2 linked regions of the Aeoliella mucimassa genome follow. The protein of the gene in region 2 interacts with the protein of the main gene of each other region in a pairwise test. Links are inferred from orthologs where the notes say so. Each region holds a gene or a part of one and is shown on either strand. Other genes may lie near its edges. The genes, in order: eno and rpe.

Region 1 (7,918 bases), 1.8 Mb from region 2 along the record:
CGTGGGTGTCAGGAATGTTGTCGCCGTCGGTGTCGAACCACTGTCCACCGTGCTGGCCATCTTCGTCGATGTCGTCGGCAAAGCCGTCGCCATCCCCAATGCCGTTCAAACCACCTTCGTCCACGTCCAAGAATCCAGCGAAGGCTCCTACCGAAGAGCGGAAGGACACAAAGACTGTCTCTTCTGCCAAGGCGTCGTACTCGGCAATCAGATCAGCGATGATTTCCTCGTCGGTCAGATCGTCATCGTCGTTGTCGTCGATAGCTTGATCAATCTGATCCTGTGGAATCGGGAAGTCTTCGAGCCCCATCGAGAACGACTGAACGTTGTCGGGCCCGTTGAGCACGCTGAACAACCAGCCGCTACCTTCGGGCGACCAGTAGCCGAACTCGTAGCGGTCACCAAGATCCCATACAGCTCGTGGCACTGCGTTCTGGATGCTGTTGGTGATTACCATCCGATTGATGGGTTGTCCCGTTTCGGGATCCAGCGGGGTACCACCGTACACGGGGAACGCCAGCTGATCGGTACCGCGATCGCCGACGACAACCCGTTCGCCGGTGGTCACCATACCCATTTTGTCAAAGCGGAAGAAAAATCCGCATTGACAGTCGCTTCCGCGACAATCCAAGTCGAGATCGACCGGATCGAAGAACTGCATGTCCGTACTGCATCCGTAAAATGGACTGCAGCTGTCGTCTAACTGTGCTTTGACGGTTGACGAGAGCCCGAGAGCCAACAAGGCGGTCAGGCAACTAATTTTAATGGAGGAGGCAGACATTTTTTGTTTACTACCCTTTTGCTGAGGCGCGGCCGGTAGGCGCTTATCCACTGCGCCACCCCGATGTTGGAGTTTGTCTGTGTGGGTAGTATCGGAACAGACGGTCGTAGGAGTTGAACAACTTTGGTAAGGAGTAACGAAAATACCGGATGCTCTGGTAATGCTGCCCGGACGAATTGCCCCCCAGCACCATCAGGGCCTATACTTTCAGGTACATCTGCCCGCAAAAAGGCGACTGAAACAACGCCCATTCCCCGCGTTTCGAGGTTAAAACCCCATGAATCACCGATTCCGCTTCCATCCCACGTTTCCGGTGCTATCGCTTTGCTGGGCCCTCGTGCTATCGCTGCTGGCACTGGCCAGCGGAAATCGCGTCTTTGCTCAAGCAACTGCTACCGAGGAAGCGGCCGAAGAGAAAACCGCCGAGCAGGCGCCCGGCGCCGAGTGGGTTCGCATCCAAAAGGACGACAAAGGCCGCCCTACGGCCATGCAGGTGGCCATTGTTCGCTACAAGGCCACCGATAAGTCTCCTTACAAGGGTGCTGTCGTCGACCTCGTAGGGGCCGTGCACGTGGGCGACAACGCTTACTATTCGAAGCTGAACGACAAGTTCGAATCGTACGACGCCCTGCTTTACGAGCTGGTAGCCCCGCAAGGCACCGTGATCGAACGCGGCACCAAGGCGTCGAATCGCCATGCGCTCGGCGCCATGCAAAACGGCATGAAGGACATGCTCAAGCTGGAACACCAGCTCGAGAAGGTCGACTACACGAAAAAGAACTTCGTACACGCGGACATGTCGCCTGATCAGTTCTTTCAAAGCATGGAAGACCGCGGCGAGAGCATCTTCACGATGTACTTTCGCCTGATTGGGCAGTCGATCGCTCAACAGAGCCGCATGACCGCCGAGGGAGCCACGCCCGACATCGACATGATGAAGGCCATGTTCGCCAAGGACCGCTCGCGGCAGCTCAAAATCGCCATGGCGAAGCAAATGGCCGAAATGGAGTCGCTGCTCACCGCCTTCGGCGGCGAGGAAGGCTCGACGCTCATCTCCGAGCGGAACAAAGCCGCCCTCAAGGTGCTCTCCGAGCAGCTCGATGCTGGCAAGCGGAACATCGGCATCTTCTACGGTGCTGGGCACATGTCCGACATGGGCGAGCGGCTCGAGAAGGAGTTCCACATGGAGCCTGTCCAGGAGGAATGGCTCGACGCCTGGGACCTCACCGCCGAGTAGCCTGCACTGCATGCACCTAGCGGCATGCAATGCCCTCCAACGCTCTTGGTTTAGTCCTCCAATACGTTCGAGTTGCTAGCAGCCGTAGTCTGTTTAGCCGATAGCATTTGCGAAAGGCTAAGGAACATTCCTCCCGCGGTGCCGACGATGGCCATGATGTAGCCGATGCCCAGGCTGGCGTTGCCGCCGAGCGCGGCGAAGATGCCGGTCGCCAGGTACAGGGTCACCACGCCCAATATCAGAACCGGAGTAACCGACGGGATGTTCGTCACGCTGGCAATGTTGAGCCCTACGAGGCCGATCGCTGAGATGGCGGCCGTCACGAGCAGCCAAATCGGCAACTGCACTCCCAGCGTGATATGACCGTTCAGCCCGGTCACTTTCATCGATACTGGCAGCATGTTGGACATGGGAAAGTTCATTGCAGTGTCGCCGAACGGGGATCCGTTGAAGCTAACGGTCGGATTTTGAATGGTCATCCAGGTCAAAGGTAGCGAAAAGACGAGCAATACGCCGGCGATGACGCAGAGGACGATTTGGTTGTTATTCGCTTGATTCATAGGTTTTCCCTCCCATAACTAGAAAATGCGTATGACCAGCCATGCGGCTAGCCATACGCATTTCGCTATGGGAGTCACGATCTTGGTGTAAAACACCGACGATCGTGCTTACTTCAACTTCGCGGCGAACTTGGGTCCCCCGTACAGGGCAGTCGTGCCGAGCATCTCTTCGATGCGGAGCAACTGGTTGTACTTGGCCATCCGGTCGCTACGACTGGCCGAGCCGGTCTTGATCTGGCCGGTTGCCAAGGCCACGGCCAGGTCGGCGATGGTGCTGTCTTCGGTCTCACCGCTACGGTGCGACGAAATGCTGGTGTAGCTGTTGTCGTGAGCCAGGTTGATCGCGTCGATCGTCTCGGTCAGGGTGCCGATCTGATTCACCTTGATCAGGATCGAGTTGCCGATGCCTTCGTCGATACCGCGTTGCAAGCGTTCGACGTTGGTCACGAACAGGTCGTCGCCCACCAGCTGGCACTTGTCACCGATCTTGTCGGTCAGTTGCTTCCAACCGGCCCAGTCGTCTTCGCTGCAGCCGTCTTCGATGCTGCAGATCGGGAACTTATCGACCCAGCTAGCCAGCAGGTCGACCATGCCGGTCGGATCAAGCTCTTTGCCGTCGATCTTGTAGATGTTCTTGTCGCTATCAAAGAACTCCGTGGCAGCACAGTCCATGGCGAACCAAACCTGCTCGCCCGGCTTGTAGCCAGCCTTTTCGATCGCGGTCAAAATCACGTCGAACGCTTCGGCGTTGGCCTTCAGGTCGGGAGCAAAACCACCTTCGTCACCAACCGAGGTGTTCAGGCCCTTTTCGCTGAGCACCTTCTTCAGGTTGTGGAAGATCTCGCAACCCGCACGCAGTGCTTCGCTGAAGCTATCGAAGCCCAGCGGCATCACCATGAACTCTTGGATGTCGACCGAGTTATCCGCGTGCTCACCGCCGTTGAGGATGTTCATCATCGGGGCCGGCAGCAACCGGGCGTTCGAACCACCCAGGTAGCGGTACAAAGGCAGCCCGCAGAACTTGGCAGCAGCGTGGGCGGCAGCCAGCGAAACGCCAAGAATGGCGTTGGCACCGAGGTTTTTCTTGTTGGGGGTACCGTCCATTTCGATCATGGTCTGATCGAGCGCGGCCTGATCCAAGCCGTCCATGCCTTCGAGTTCGTCGGCAATCTTCTCGTTCACGTTGGTGACCGCAGTCTGGACACCCTTGCCGAGGAAGTAGTCTTTGTCGCCGTCGCGAAGCTCCCAGGCTTCGTGAGCACCGGTGCTGGCACCGCTCGGCACCGCGGCGGTACCCACCGAGCCGTCGGCCAGGGTCACGTCGACCTCAACGGTCGGATTGCCCCGGCTGTCGAGGATTTGGCGTGCATGAATGTCGATGATTGTGGACATCTAAAACCTCTTTGATGTATGTGGAGTGCGGGGTGGATAAGACCGTACCGCGGGCTTCAAAAAGCGATGCATTTCCCGCTATTGTATGGCAGTCCCGCAGGGTGTCGAGGGTCGGCGAGTAGTCCGGCGGGGGGACATTCGCGGCGGTTTTTCCGCAGTGCGTGCCTATCTGGCCCACCTTGCTCGCGGAGGCGAATCGCGGCCTTGCTTCGCCCGCAAATTTGCCGCTTTAGGCTGTGCGGAACCATACCCAGCGGGTTCCATATCCGCACATCGGAATCGCGCAGGTGAAAGCCTTTCCAACGATTCATCCCTCGACGATTGTGCCCCCACTGCATTTGCCCCCAAATGGCCAAAACGCGATCGTGGGGGCAATTCTTACGACGATGCCTCAAGTTGCAATGCGTTGAGCGACAGTCACTTACAAGTTTCATGATCGACGTAAGTCCAAACAAAAGCCCCCACACCGGGGGCACAACACGATAATAAAGGGGCCAATCGCCCCCTCCAAACCAACAACACATATAACCATTTGTACACTGCACCCATTAGAGCAAATCGCCGCCCGATTGCAAGCATTATTCTTGGCCATTTGGGTGCGAGTCGAGCGGCTGAAGTCGCTTGATTTTGTTGCCTCGCTCCTTGGAACACCTTAGAATCACGCGAGACGCAGAGGCAGTTGCTGCAAGCATCCGCCGCGCCGCATGGATGACTTCACACACCGATCGGGGGATAGCGATGCGATTGACTAGAGTTCTTTGTGCCGGGATGGCTTGTCTCATGGTTCAGGCAGTCGCCTTCGGAGACGAACCCGCCTCCCCGACAAATTCCCTGGTCAAAGTGATCCGCGAGGCGCAAGCCATGAATGGCGTGAGTATGGAAATCCATCGCGTCGAGATCGCCGGCTTGGTGGTCAACGACCAGGGAGCACCGGTCGCCGATGCGACCGTGATGGCCGTCGGCACGCCCGACCAGTATGGCTTCGGCTACGAACGCTCGCCGGTCGAAGCGACCACCAACGCGTCGGGCGAGTTTGCCATGGTGCTCGAAGTGCTAGTGCTTCGCGACTCGTCGCAGCAAGTCGGCAAGCAAGCGGTCGGAGAGTTCTGCGTGTTCGCCATCGCCGATGGCTATGGCTTTACCTGGGCGGAGGAGTGCACGTTTCGCCCCGAGCCGATGCCTGCCAGCTTGCGCGAAGCGGCCACCAAATCGCTTACTGGTTTCTATCAAGACTTCAGCCCCGCGGTAAAACTCACGCTGGAACCGCCAGCAGTGTTCGAGGGGGTGATCTCCGACGATCAAGGCAATCCGCTTCCCAACGCCCGCATTCAGGCAGGGGTGGTGAATGGTCCGCCCGAGGGGCAAGGTCGGGAAATTCGCGGTTGTCGCCTGGAGAATGAATCAGGCACCACTTCCACTTTTGTGGCTATTGATGTGCTTCCCGCCAACCTCCGCGACACTCGCACCGACGAATTGGGCCACTTCTCACTGCCGCAACTGCGAACCGACACCACCTACATGGCCTTGATCGATCCCGGCCCGGAGTACGACGCCAAGCAGCTCACACTCCTCACAGGTGATCCTCCAGCCAACGCGGATATTCGCCGCACTATTTCTACCAGCGACGGCATCTACTCCGGCCAGTTCGCCTGCCCGCGCGATGTACGCATTCACCTGGTCACCGCCGAGGGAGAGCCCATCGCGGGAGGATGCGTGCTGGCCCACGCCAAGCGGCAAGCGAGGTACGCGGGCACAAACAGTCGGACCAACGAACGTGGTATCGCCGAACTAAGGATTCTTCCAGGCGAGTACACGCTGCTGCTCGATCCCCCGCTCGACGCGCCGCTGCTGCCGAGAAAAGCGATGCTAACCGTGGGGGACGAAGCCTCGCGAGAATTGCAGTACTGCTTGCCCGCAGCCGCGACGCTACGCATTCATGCGGTGCACGAGGACGATGACTCCGCCATTGCTGATATTCGCTTCCGTTACCAAACCGACTCGATGGACGAACCACAGCTGCTCAGCACGCAGCAAGTCGCCAGCGATTATCGAGGGACCGATAGCGAGGGAGTGCTGGAGGTGCAATTGCCGCCGGGCGAGGTGACGTTGCTCACCGAAACCAACCCGCGGGGGCTGACGCCGGTGCAGTCGAAGTCGGACCCAATCGTACTCGTCGCGGGCGAAGCGCATGACTACGAGTTTCGCTTCGACCGTTCCCGACGAAATCCAGCAGCTACGAACCAAGTGCTGGTCGCCGACTCGACATCTCCAGCTGAGATGGCAGCAGAGATCTCCAGACAGCGAATCCTTCTGGCTAGCTCCAAAGGCACCTTTACGGCCAACTTATTTCGAGGTACCTGCGAGGCATCGCTGGAGGAAGTGAAAACGACTCTCGATGCAGTTCCGGCAGCAGCCGTGCCCGACATCCGCGAGTTGTACAAGCAGTGGACCGGCCAGCCGCTTCGCATGGCCACTCAACGCACCACGTTCGATGGCCTCCGCTGCAAAAATGAAACGGTCACGACTTCTCCCGAGTCTACCCCACCTTTAGCAGCGGATTACGTTCTGTTTAATGGAAGCGAAGGAGTAAACTACGACGATACCAATCAACAGGTCGATCTGTTTCCCCAACGCTCCTTCCATTTTGCCATGAATCGACTGTCGAATTTGACGGAGTTGATGCCGCCCCTTTTGAAGGATGGCGAAGTGATCGGCGACCAATATGTCTTTTTATTGAAGGAAGAGACTGAAACTTTTGAGCTCGTTGCCAACGCGAAGACCGGCCATCTGCATCGCAAATCGACTGTTTTTTCGACGGGCTATGGGAAGTTCATCTGGCAGTTCGGCTCGCAAGAGTACGACAATGGTCTGCGACTCCCCAAACTGTTGGTCGAGATTCAGTCGCGAGAAGGCAAGATAGGTATCTTGCGAATCGTGGAACCGACGAGCGTGGAGCTTGTCGACGAGTTGCCCGCCGACGCGTTTGCATCCCCCGTGCCGGCCGATACGACGGTGGTCGACTACCACAAGATGTTGACCGACGATCCGAACCGACCCAATGTGTATCGCTTGAACGGTCCGGTGACCGACCTCAGCCGATACGCACTGCAGGAGCGCCCCGTTGTGGAGCCAACCACTCCCAAGCAGTCGCAACACCAAGCGGCCCCCTTCACCGTCGCGGGTTGGGTGGACCAGCAGGGCGCGATCGATGCGGTCGACACTTCAGGCAAACTGGTACTCGTGCAGTTTTGGGCAAACTGGTGCCCCCAGTGCGAAAAACAAATCGCCGACATGAACAAGGCTGTCGCCACGTTTGCCGACCAACCCGTGGTGGTGCTGGCGATCCATGCGTCAGAAATGCCCGAAGACAACTTGGTTGCCTACGCAAAGAAGTATCGCATCACCTACCCGCTTGCCATCGACGACCACCAGGCAGGCAACGGATTCGGCGACACCGCGGCCGCCTACGGGGTGCGCGGCGTTCCGACCACTGCGGTCATCGATCGCAAAGGGAACCTGGTCTATCTCGGCGAATTGAAGGAAGCGGTCGCCAAGGTACGCGAGTTGGTGAAAGAGCCTGTGGACGAATCGAAGTGAGACTGTCGACCAGGTCGAGCGATAGAACCGAGCCTCCTCGCCGGTCGCCGGTCGCGGCTTGTTGGCAGTGGACGCTTATTGGGTTGGTAGCAGGGGCGGCCCTACCCGCCTTGCTTGGCGCCAGGGGACTCTATCAGTTCCATGCGTACGTGACGTCGCAGCCACCCGGTACGGTTGGTTGCGGCAATGGAGTACTGGCCGCTTATTTCTTGCTGTTTATAGCTGCCCCAGTCATGGGACTACTTGGGCAATCGCAGCAGCGGGCCGTTGCGCACGCTGCAAACGATAGGTCGAGCAACCGCCGGCGTCCAAGCAGCGTGGAGTTTCCCGCCCGCGAGTGTTTCAGCGGTG
Region 2 (8,017 bases):
CGCTTTCGCGGGCCGACTCGGATGGCTAGCGCGTTGCGACTGCTCGCCTTCGCTATCGAACGTAAGGTCGAACTGCGAAGCGCGGTGTACGCGTTGGTGCAAACTTATCCTTCCTCCAAAGCACGGCAGCAACTCCATGATTGCTACCTGGCGATCGAAGCGGGCAGGCCTTGGCTGTCCGCGCTGGCCCAGAGCCGGGTGCTGCGTCGCGACGAAGCTGCCCTGGTCGATTCCGCCCAGGCGGTGGGTAACGTTCCCTGGGCGCTACGGCAAATTGCCGATCGCCGGGAGCGGACTGCTGCGAATCGGTTGAATCTGTTTGGCAAGTTCTTTGGGCCGCTCATCGTCATTAGCCTATCGATGGTGGTCGGCTACATCGTGATCTCGCTGTTTATCCCACTTATAAAACTCATCCAAGGACTTACCTGAGCATGAAGCCCTGGCGAACAAAACGCAGTCGCGATCGTCGCGGCATGCTGCTGGTCGAAACCGTGCTAAGCCTGCTAGCGCTGGCCGTGGTGGTGCTCTCCATCACGCAGGCCATGGTGATGCTCGACCGCGCTCGGAAGGCCACGGCTCGGTTCGACCTGGTGAGTCGCGAGCTGGAGAACGTGCTCACCGAGTTCACCAGCCAGCGGTACGACGAAATCACCGCCGACTCGGCTGCCGGGCTGGCGGTGCCGACCGCGGTCGCCGAAGTGTTTCCTCGTGCAACGCTAGAGACCATGGTGGTCGACGAATCGAACCCCGCGGCCAAGCGCGTCACGGCCAAGCTTACGCCTGGTAGCGACGATCGCGTGCAACCCATCTGCTTGACCACTTGGGTGTACGACGCCACAGAGGCCCCCATCGCTAATGACAACGAAGCCTCGTCCGCTCCGCCGGCAGGGGAGGGGGAGGACTCGCCATGAGACGAACCTCGCGATCCCACCGCCGCGGATACACCATGGTGGAATGCCTGGCGGTGGTCACCCTCACGACCATCGTGCTGCATGGTTCGATCATGTTCCTCATGTCGCTCTCGCGATGGGGCGAGCAGGCGAGCACTGGGCCGCTGCGTGCGGATGCTTGCGATCGATTGGAGCAATCGCTTCGCGTGGAACTGCAGCAGTCGACCAAAGTATCGGTGGATGGCAGTTTGCTGACGATTGCGACCCCAGCTGGCACGAGCAACTGGCAACTCGTGGGCGACGCCTGCCAGTTGAAGGCCACGCGCGACACGCAGAACCAGTTCGATCGGTTTGCAATCGGACCGTACACCACCTGGCAATGGAGCGAGTCGCCGACCACCCGCGAGCTGACGATCGCCGACTCCGCAGAACCATCGCTCCCGGTGGTACGGATCGTCGTGCCGGCCGTATCGGACGAAGCCACCGCAGCAGCCGAGGAGGCCCAGCCATGATTTTCTCGCAGCAGCAACCTGCAACCAGGCGGCGACCCACTGCAGCTCGGCGGGGGGTGACGTTGTTGGTGGTCATCGTGATCATTTCGGTGAGCATGTTGATTCTCGCCGGCGCGGTCCGGTCGCTCGTCGACGAGCATCGCCAAACGCGGTTGCGACATACCCATCGACAATGCCGAATAATCGCCCACGCAGCACTCGAGCGGGCGCGGGCAAAGCACCTGGCAAACAACAGCTACACCGGCGAAACCTGGACCATCGATGCCGACGAGGTGGAGTTCGCCAAGCCGTTTCAGGTGACGATTGAAGTCGAACCCTCCGATGGCGAAATCCAATGGAAAGCAACCGCCCGCTACCCGGCCGAGGGAACTCCCGAAGCGTCGGAGTCGGCTGCGGCAGCGTTGAATCGCGAATAGTTTCGCCAAACCACTAAAGCCAACACTTACCAAAACCGTTTGAACGATTGAGGATATCCAACCATGTACGCGAAACGTCGCTCCGCTTTTACGTTGGTCGAACTGCTGGTGGTAATCGCCATCATCGGCATTCTGGTCGCGCTGTTGTTGCCAGCCATTCAAGCGGCCCGCGAAGCCGCGCGGCGTACCAGTTGCATTAACAACGTGCGGCAGATCGTGCTCGGCATCCACAACTACGAGTTGGCGTACGATCACTTGCCGGTTGGCACTACCAACAAGACCGGCCCCATCAACAACCTGCCCGACGGCCATCACATCAGCTGGCTCGCCCGCACGCTGCCGTACATCGGCGAGCAAAACCGCGCGGCGCACCTCGATCCGCAGTTGAGTGCTTACCACCAGGCCAACGACACGGTTCGGCAAACAACGATCGAGCTGCTGATCTGTCCTAGCTACGGCGGCATGGATTCGGCGGCTTCCAACTACGCGGGTTGCCATCACGATCGTGAAGCACCGATTGACGAAGACAACAACGGCGCCTTCGTCTTGAATCGGCGGATTCATCTCGAAGACCTCAAAGACGGCGCCAGCTACACGTTCTTGATCGGCGAAAAGCTGCCGGACGATTACGACCTTGGCTGGTTGAGTGGTACCTCGGCAACGCTTCGCAACACCGGTTTTGCTCCCAACACCACCATCAACGGTGGTTCCAATAGTTGGAGCGAGTACTCGACACCCGACGAATTGCCCTGGGCTACTTCGGGTGGGTACGGCATGGACTACTGGGGCGAGTCCGACCTGGATGAAACCGATGAAGAGTGGGATGCCGACACCTTTGTCGAAGGGGAGATCGTGTTCGACGAAGATTTCGACGGCGACGAGTCGGCCGAGGATGGGAATAGGACCGAAGGGGATGCGGGCGAAGCAGCTGACGACGAGACTAAACCCAACAAAGAACTCTCGGAAGAGGAGAAGGACGCAGGGGCGATGCCTCCGGAGGTCGATCAGGAGCAGCTGCAAGAGGATAGTGACGACATGGAACGCGAAGTCGCGCCCGGCTTCCTGGCCCGAAGCTTGCTCGGCGGCAACCCTCAGGCACCGAAGCGAGTCGGAGGATTCGCGGGGCAGCACTCGGGAGTCGTGGTGTTCGGCCTGGCCGACGGAGCCGTCGATACCATTGGAGAAGACATCGACGTGCGGGCGTATCGCCAGATGGCCAACCGCCATGATGGCGAGATTCCTGAGGGCGATCGCTGGTAACCGTACTCGATCGCCTGGTGCTAGCACCGGTGTTTGGCCTTGCCCAGGCAACTCGGCCCCGACTACTATTCCCGGCATGTCGGACCGTGAAACTACTAAATCCGAGGACTCGCCGCTGTCGATCAGGCGGCTCACCAATGCGTTTGCAGCCATGCTTGGCCGCAAGCCATCGGCGAGCGGTGCTAAGAGTGACGCCGCGCCGCGCGAGACCCCAACCAACACCCGCACCATTACCGAGGCCTTGCTGTTCGTCGGCCGGCCCGACAACCAGCCGATGTCGGCCGCTGCGCTAGCCGCCACGATGCGCGACATCACGCCCGAGGAAGTTGCCACAGCGGTCGACGAGTTGAATGCCGAGTACCTGGCCGACTCGAGCGCGATGACCATCGAGCAGTCGGCCGGCGGATACAAAATGGTGCTCCGCGAGGAGTACTCGCGGGTGCGGGATAAGTTCCATGGCAAGCTCAAGCAAACCACGCTCACGCCGACAGCGATGGAAGTGTTGAGCGTCGTGGCGTATCGCCAGCCGATCGAGCTAGCAGCCATCAACGAACTTCGCGGGCAGAACAGCCAATCGCTTGCCAACAGCCTGGTCCGCCGGGGCCTGCTGCGTTTGGAACGCCCGGCCGACAACCCCAAACGCCCGCTGTATCGCACGACCGAGCAGTTTCTCAAGGTGTTTGGGCTGACCCATATCAACCAGTTACCGCAGGCGGCCGAGTTCGAAGTGGCCTGAGCCGCGAGATTCCCCCAGTTTGATAGCTCGTCCCCTGGTTGGGGGTATTCGTCGCAAGTTATTGTCGTGTTTGAGTTTGCGGCCATTTGTGCGGGTTTTCTGCGAGATTTTGAACCATCTAAAACCGCCCAATTAGCGGTAGCGTGCCCCCGGGGGTGGCGAGTAAAATCCGTGTTTTGCATGTCGGCGCGTGGCCGACGCAGCAAACATGGAAGCGTTGCTCCTTTTTGCACCATCCTTACTGAACGGACTTTGCTCGGACCCCACGGTGTGGGTCGCGACAAAACAAGCCTGACCTTCGCGAACCAGCATTTGGTTTGCTTGTGGGCCGACGATCGACGTTTCGCAGCCCTGGCTTGTTCCTTCCTCCTACCTGAGATCCTGTTGTTGGTGACTGCGCTCAACCATCGCGAACAGATCAAATCGCAGCTACGGTCGGCGGCACCCGCGATTGCCCCCTCCATATTGCTCTGCGATTACGCCAAATTGGGGCAAGAGATTGCCGACCTCCAGGCGGCCGGTGCGCAGCTGATGCACCTGGATGTGATGGATGGCCACTTCGTGCCGAACTTCACGTTTGGCATGACCATCGTCGAAGCCGCGCGGCGATCGACCGATTTGCCGCTCGACGTGCATCTGATGATGGAGAACCCAGGGCGGTACCTCAAGCAGTTTCGCGAAGCGGGAGCCGACGTACTGACCGTGCACGAGGAAGTGTGCCGCGACCAACAGGAGCTGGCCGACCTGGTTGCCGAAATCCGAGAACTCGGCGCCCTGGCAGGCATCGCGATTAATCCACCGACACCGCTCGAGAAGATCGATCAGGTTGCTGCGGATTGCGATTTGATTTTGTGTATGAGCGTCATGCCTGGATTTGGCGGGCAGAAGTTCGATCGCACCGCGCTCGACAAATTGCGGACGTTGCACGAACGTGAGGATGTGGATGCATTGTTGGAAGTCGACGGCGGAGTAAACCTCGAGACCATTGCCGACTGCGCCCAGGCGGGAGCGAATTTGCTGGTTGTCGGTTCGGCGATCTCCAGCGGCGAGAACTACGAGAAACGGTTTAGGCAATTGGAACAACTCATTCGATAAACGCTTAGCAACCGCGTGCCGCTCGCTAGCTTGGGCGAACCACGCGAATGGAAAGCGCTCCCTATGAAACAACTTGTACTCGTTCACACCGGCATTACCGAATACGACAAGCAAGGTCGTATCCAGGGAACACTTGATGTTCCTCTGAGCAAGGTAGGCCGCGACCAGATTGAAGCGATTACGCAGGAACTGGCCCCGCTCGGTGCGACCAACCTGTTTACGTCGCCCGGCCAGGCATCGGTGCAAACCAGCGAAATCCTGTCGGCCGCGCTGTCGCTCAAGGTGCGCCCGCTCGATAAGCTCACCAACATCAACTACGGCCTCTGGCAAGGGATGCTGGTGGAAGACGTCAAGCTCAAGCAGCCGAAGGTGTTCCGCAAATGGCAGGAGCAACCCGCGACGGTCTGCCCCCCCGAAGGGGAGACGATTCCCAAGATCACCGATCGCGTCGCCGAGGTGATGACCAAAATCACGAAGAAGGTAAAACCCGACTCCACCACGTTGCTGGTGGCCCCCGCTCCGCTTGCTAGCATCGTGCGCCATGTGGTGACTGGGGCCGACCTGGGCAACCTTTGGCAATCGTTCGAAGCGGCCGGCAGCTGGGAGATTTTCCCGCTGGATAAGCCGGTCAAAGTAGAAATCGGGGGTCCGTAGAAAGCGCAGGTTTTCACGGCAACCGGCCGATTTCCCCTGGAAACCACTGCTTGCCCCTTCCCGCTTTCGTCGCCTACCCGGCCGAATCCGCCTCCCGCTTGCGGGCCGGAGTTGGTAGGATGGCAGCAGCGAACGTAGATTTTTTCCGCAACTTTCCGACTGTTTCGTATGGCAACCGGCGAATTGAAAACCAACCACGATCAGCCTGACAATCCTCAAGACACTGGGGAGCAAGGCGGACCCAAGAAACCTCGTCCCAAGCGTGGGGTGCCGAGCGGATTGTGGCTGCGGTGCCGCGACTGTGGCGAGACCGTATTCCGCAAGACTGTCGCGGAGAACATGAATGTCTGCCCGGTCTGCGGGTACCACATGTATCTCAGCGCGACCGATCGCATTCGCACCTTGCTCGACGAAGGAACCTTCGAAGAGTGGGACGGCGACCTCTTGGCGGCCGACCCGTTGGAGTTCTTCGATAAGAAGGCCTACGTCGAACGCCTGGTCGACGAGCGCAAGCGGACCGGACTCCGCGATGCCGCCCTCACCGGCACCGGCATGATTCGCGCCCGTCGCGTCGCAGTTGGCGTTACCGACTCGGCGTTCATCATGGGTAGCATGGGTTCGGTAGTCGGCGAGCGCCTCACCCGCCTTGTGGAACGTGCAACCGAGCAAAACTTGCCGCTCGTGATCGTTAGCGGTTCCGGCGGCGGTGCCCGCATGCACGAAGGCATCATCTCGCTCATGCAGATGGCCAAGGTCTCGGCCGCCCTCGCGCGGTACGACGAAGCCGGCGGTCTGTTCATCAGCGTGCTGACCGACCCCACCATGGGTGGCGTCGCAGCCAGTTTTGCCTCGCTGGGCGACCTGGTATTCGCCGAGCCCAAAGCGCTGATCGGCTTCGCCGGTCCGCGAACCATCAAAGCCACGATTCGCCTGGAGCTGCCTGAAGGGTTCCAGCGGAGCGAGTTCCTGCTCGAGCATGGCTACATCGACCGCATCGTAAAGCGATCGGACATGAAGAGCGAAATCGCCCGCTCGATCGACTACTGCGGCAAGTAAGGGAAGCAGACGACCATGTCGACCCGTACCGGCCATCGCTATGTGACAACCGATCCGGCGATTCTGAATGGCGAACCAATTATCGAGGGCACCAGAACCTCGGTTCGCGCAATCGTCGAAATCTGGCGCATGGGCGCCGCACCGGAAGAAATTCCGACTAAGCTGCCTCATCTTACCTTGTCCCAGGTGTTTGATGCATTGAGTTATTTCAGTGATCATCAGGATGAAATCCAGCGGTATATCGAGCAAAACGAAATCCCGCCAGAAAAACTCCACCGCTCTCAATAGCTATGAGCCAGTTGTTTGCGAAACTATATCTCGACGAAGATGTGGATGTGACAATTGGCACACTGATCCGTGCAAGGGCGTTCCACGTAACGACCACCACGGAGGCCTCACTGGTTGGTTCCAGTGACCAACAGCAGCTCGAATACGCAGCGAACAATCGCGCGGTCCTGGTTACCCACAATCGAGTCGACTTCGAAAAACTAGTCGATACCTGGTACCGAACCGGAAAGCAGCACGCAGGAGTTGTGATAGCCATTCGGCGAAGTCCGTATGCGATAGCGGAGAGTTTATTGAAGATGGTGAATTCCATGACGGCGGATGAGTTGGTAAATCAGCTGATCTATATTTGAACGAGTCGGAGTTCATTTTTGGTTGGGTTTGAAGGAAACGGTATTGCCCCCATCGATCCCCGAAATGTTAAAGTTTGCGAACGGGGGATGCGTCGTAGGCCGATTGCCTGAGTTCTCATTTTGTTGCCTTGGGGTAGTGCGCATGCAATAATCAACGCTCCTCTTTTCGAACCAGTAGCGACGGGGCAATGGTCGATGTTGCAGGGGCCTGCAACTCGGCTCTATTCGGATGGCAATCATGGCATGAATCGTTCTCTCTTGCTCCTATTCGCTGAGTTGTTGGTCGCGCTGACCATCTGTGGTAATCCCTGCGTTGCTGGGCTCTCCTGGTCGCAAGAGTGGTCTTGGTCTACGGTTTCGGAAAACGACCAGTACATCCTCGTCTCGCTATTGCCGAGTTCTGTGGAAGAGCAGATCGAATTCATAAACAACAGTTCTTGGGAAGATGAAGCCGAACGGATGGCCACCGTTGCCGAGATGCGGCGACTCGAAGCGACCTATTCTGTGAGCGGTGTCTATCGCAACGATGGGTCGACCACTCCCCTCTGGACGCTCAGCCAATTCGTCTCTCTGGCGAAAGTCAGTCCTGATGGTAATCGCGTGATTCAAGTGAGTGCCTACTCGGATATTGGTTGTCCTACGATTTATATTCATGATGCTACGGGGTGTGTGGGATCGATAAGCGATTTCTCAGTTGCAGCTTTGCCAGCACTTGCTTGCGATCGAATCCTTGGAAATCAAGGTCTCTATATTGATGACT

The links.
Region 1: the proteins of rpe (region 2) and eno interact in binary tests that used the Escherichia coli proteins (3 or more experiments, as listed by UniProt). The link is inferred for Aeoliella mucimassa from one-to-one orthologs.

Annotation. Positions count from the first base shown.
Region 1 is NZ_CP036278.1:2,078,715-2,086,632, reverse strand. The notes cover bases 1,829-4,693. They hold eno (phosphopyruvate hydratase), read right to left. Parts: upstream 3,971-4,693; coding sequence 2,687-3,970; downstream 1,829-2,686. Other genes in these bases: Pan181_RS08375 (hypothetical protein), read right to left, coding at 2,069-2,578; Pan181_RS08380 (hypothetical protein), read left to right, coding at 1,829-2,018. Outside these bases: Pan181_RS08385 (BBP7 family outer membrane beta-barrel protein), read right to left, coding at 1-661; more of Pan181_RS08380, read left to right, coding at 1,059-1,828; Pan181_RS08365 (redoxin domain-containing protein), read left to right, coding at 4,832-7,567. UniProt on the Escherichia coli protein: Catalyzes the reversible conversion of 2-phosphoglycerate (2-PG) into phosphoenolpyruvate (PEP). It is essential for the degradation of carbohydrates via glycolysis.
Region 2 is NZ_CP036278.1:297,118-305,134, forward strand. Bases 3,033-5,996 are described here. They hold rpe (ribulose-phosphate 3-epimerase), read left to right. Parts: upstream 3,033-4,084; coding sequence 4,085-4,909; downstream 4,910-5,996. Other genes in these bases: Pan181_RS01155 (DUF1559 family PulG-like putative transporter), read left to right, coding at 3,033-3,078; scpB (SMC-Scp complex subunit ScpB), read left to right, coding at 3,155-3,814; Pan181_RS01170 (histidine phosphatase family protein), read left to right, coding at 4,973-5,563; accD (acetyl-CoA carboxylase, carboxyltransferase subunit beta), read left to right, coding at 5,732-5,996. Outside these bases: Pan181_RS01135 (type II secretion system F family protein), read left to right, coding at 1-429; Pan181_RS01140 (type II secretion system protein), read left to right, coding at 432-911; Pan181_RS01145 (hypothetical protein), read left to right, coding at 908-1,402; Pan181_RS01150 (type II secretion system protein), read left to right, coding at 1,399-1,818; more of Pan181_RS01155, read left to right, coding at 1,882-3,032; more of accD, read left to right, coding at 5,997-6,619; Pan181_RS01180 (DUF433 domain-containing protein), read left to right, coding at 6,635-6,907; Pan181_RS01185 (DUF5615 family PIN-like protein), read left to right, coding at 6,910-7,257; Pan181_RS01190 (hypothetical protein), read left to right, coding at 7,501-8,017. UniProt on the Escherichia coli protein: Catalyzes the reversible epimerization of D-ribulose 5-phosphate to D-xylulose 5-phosphate.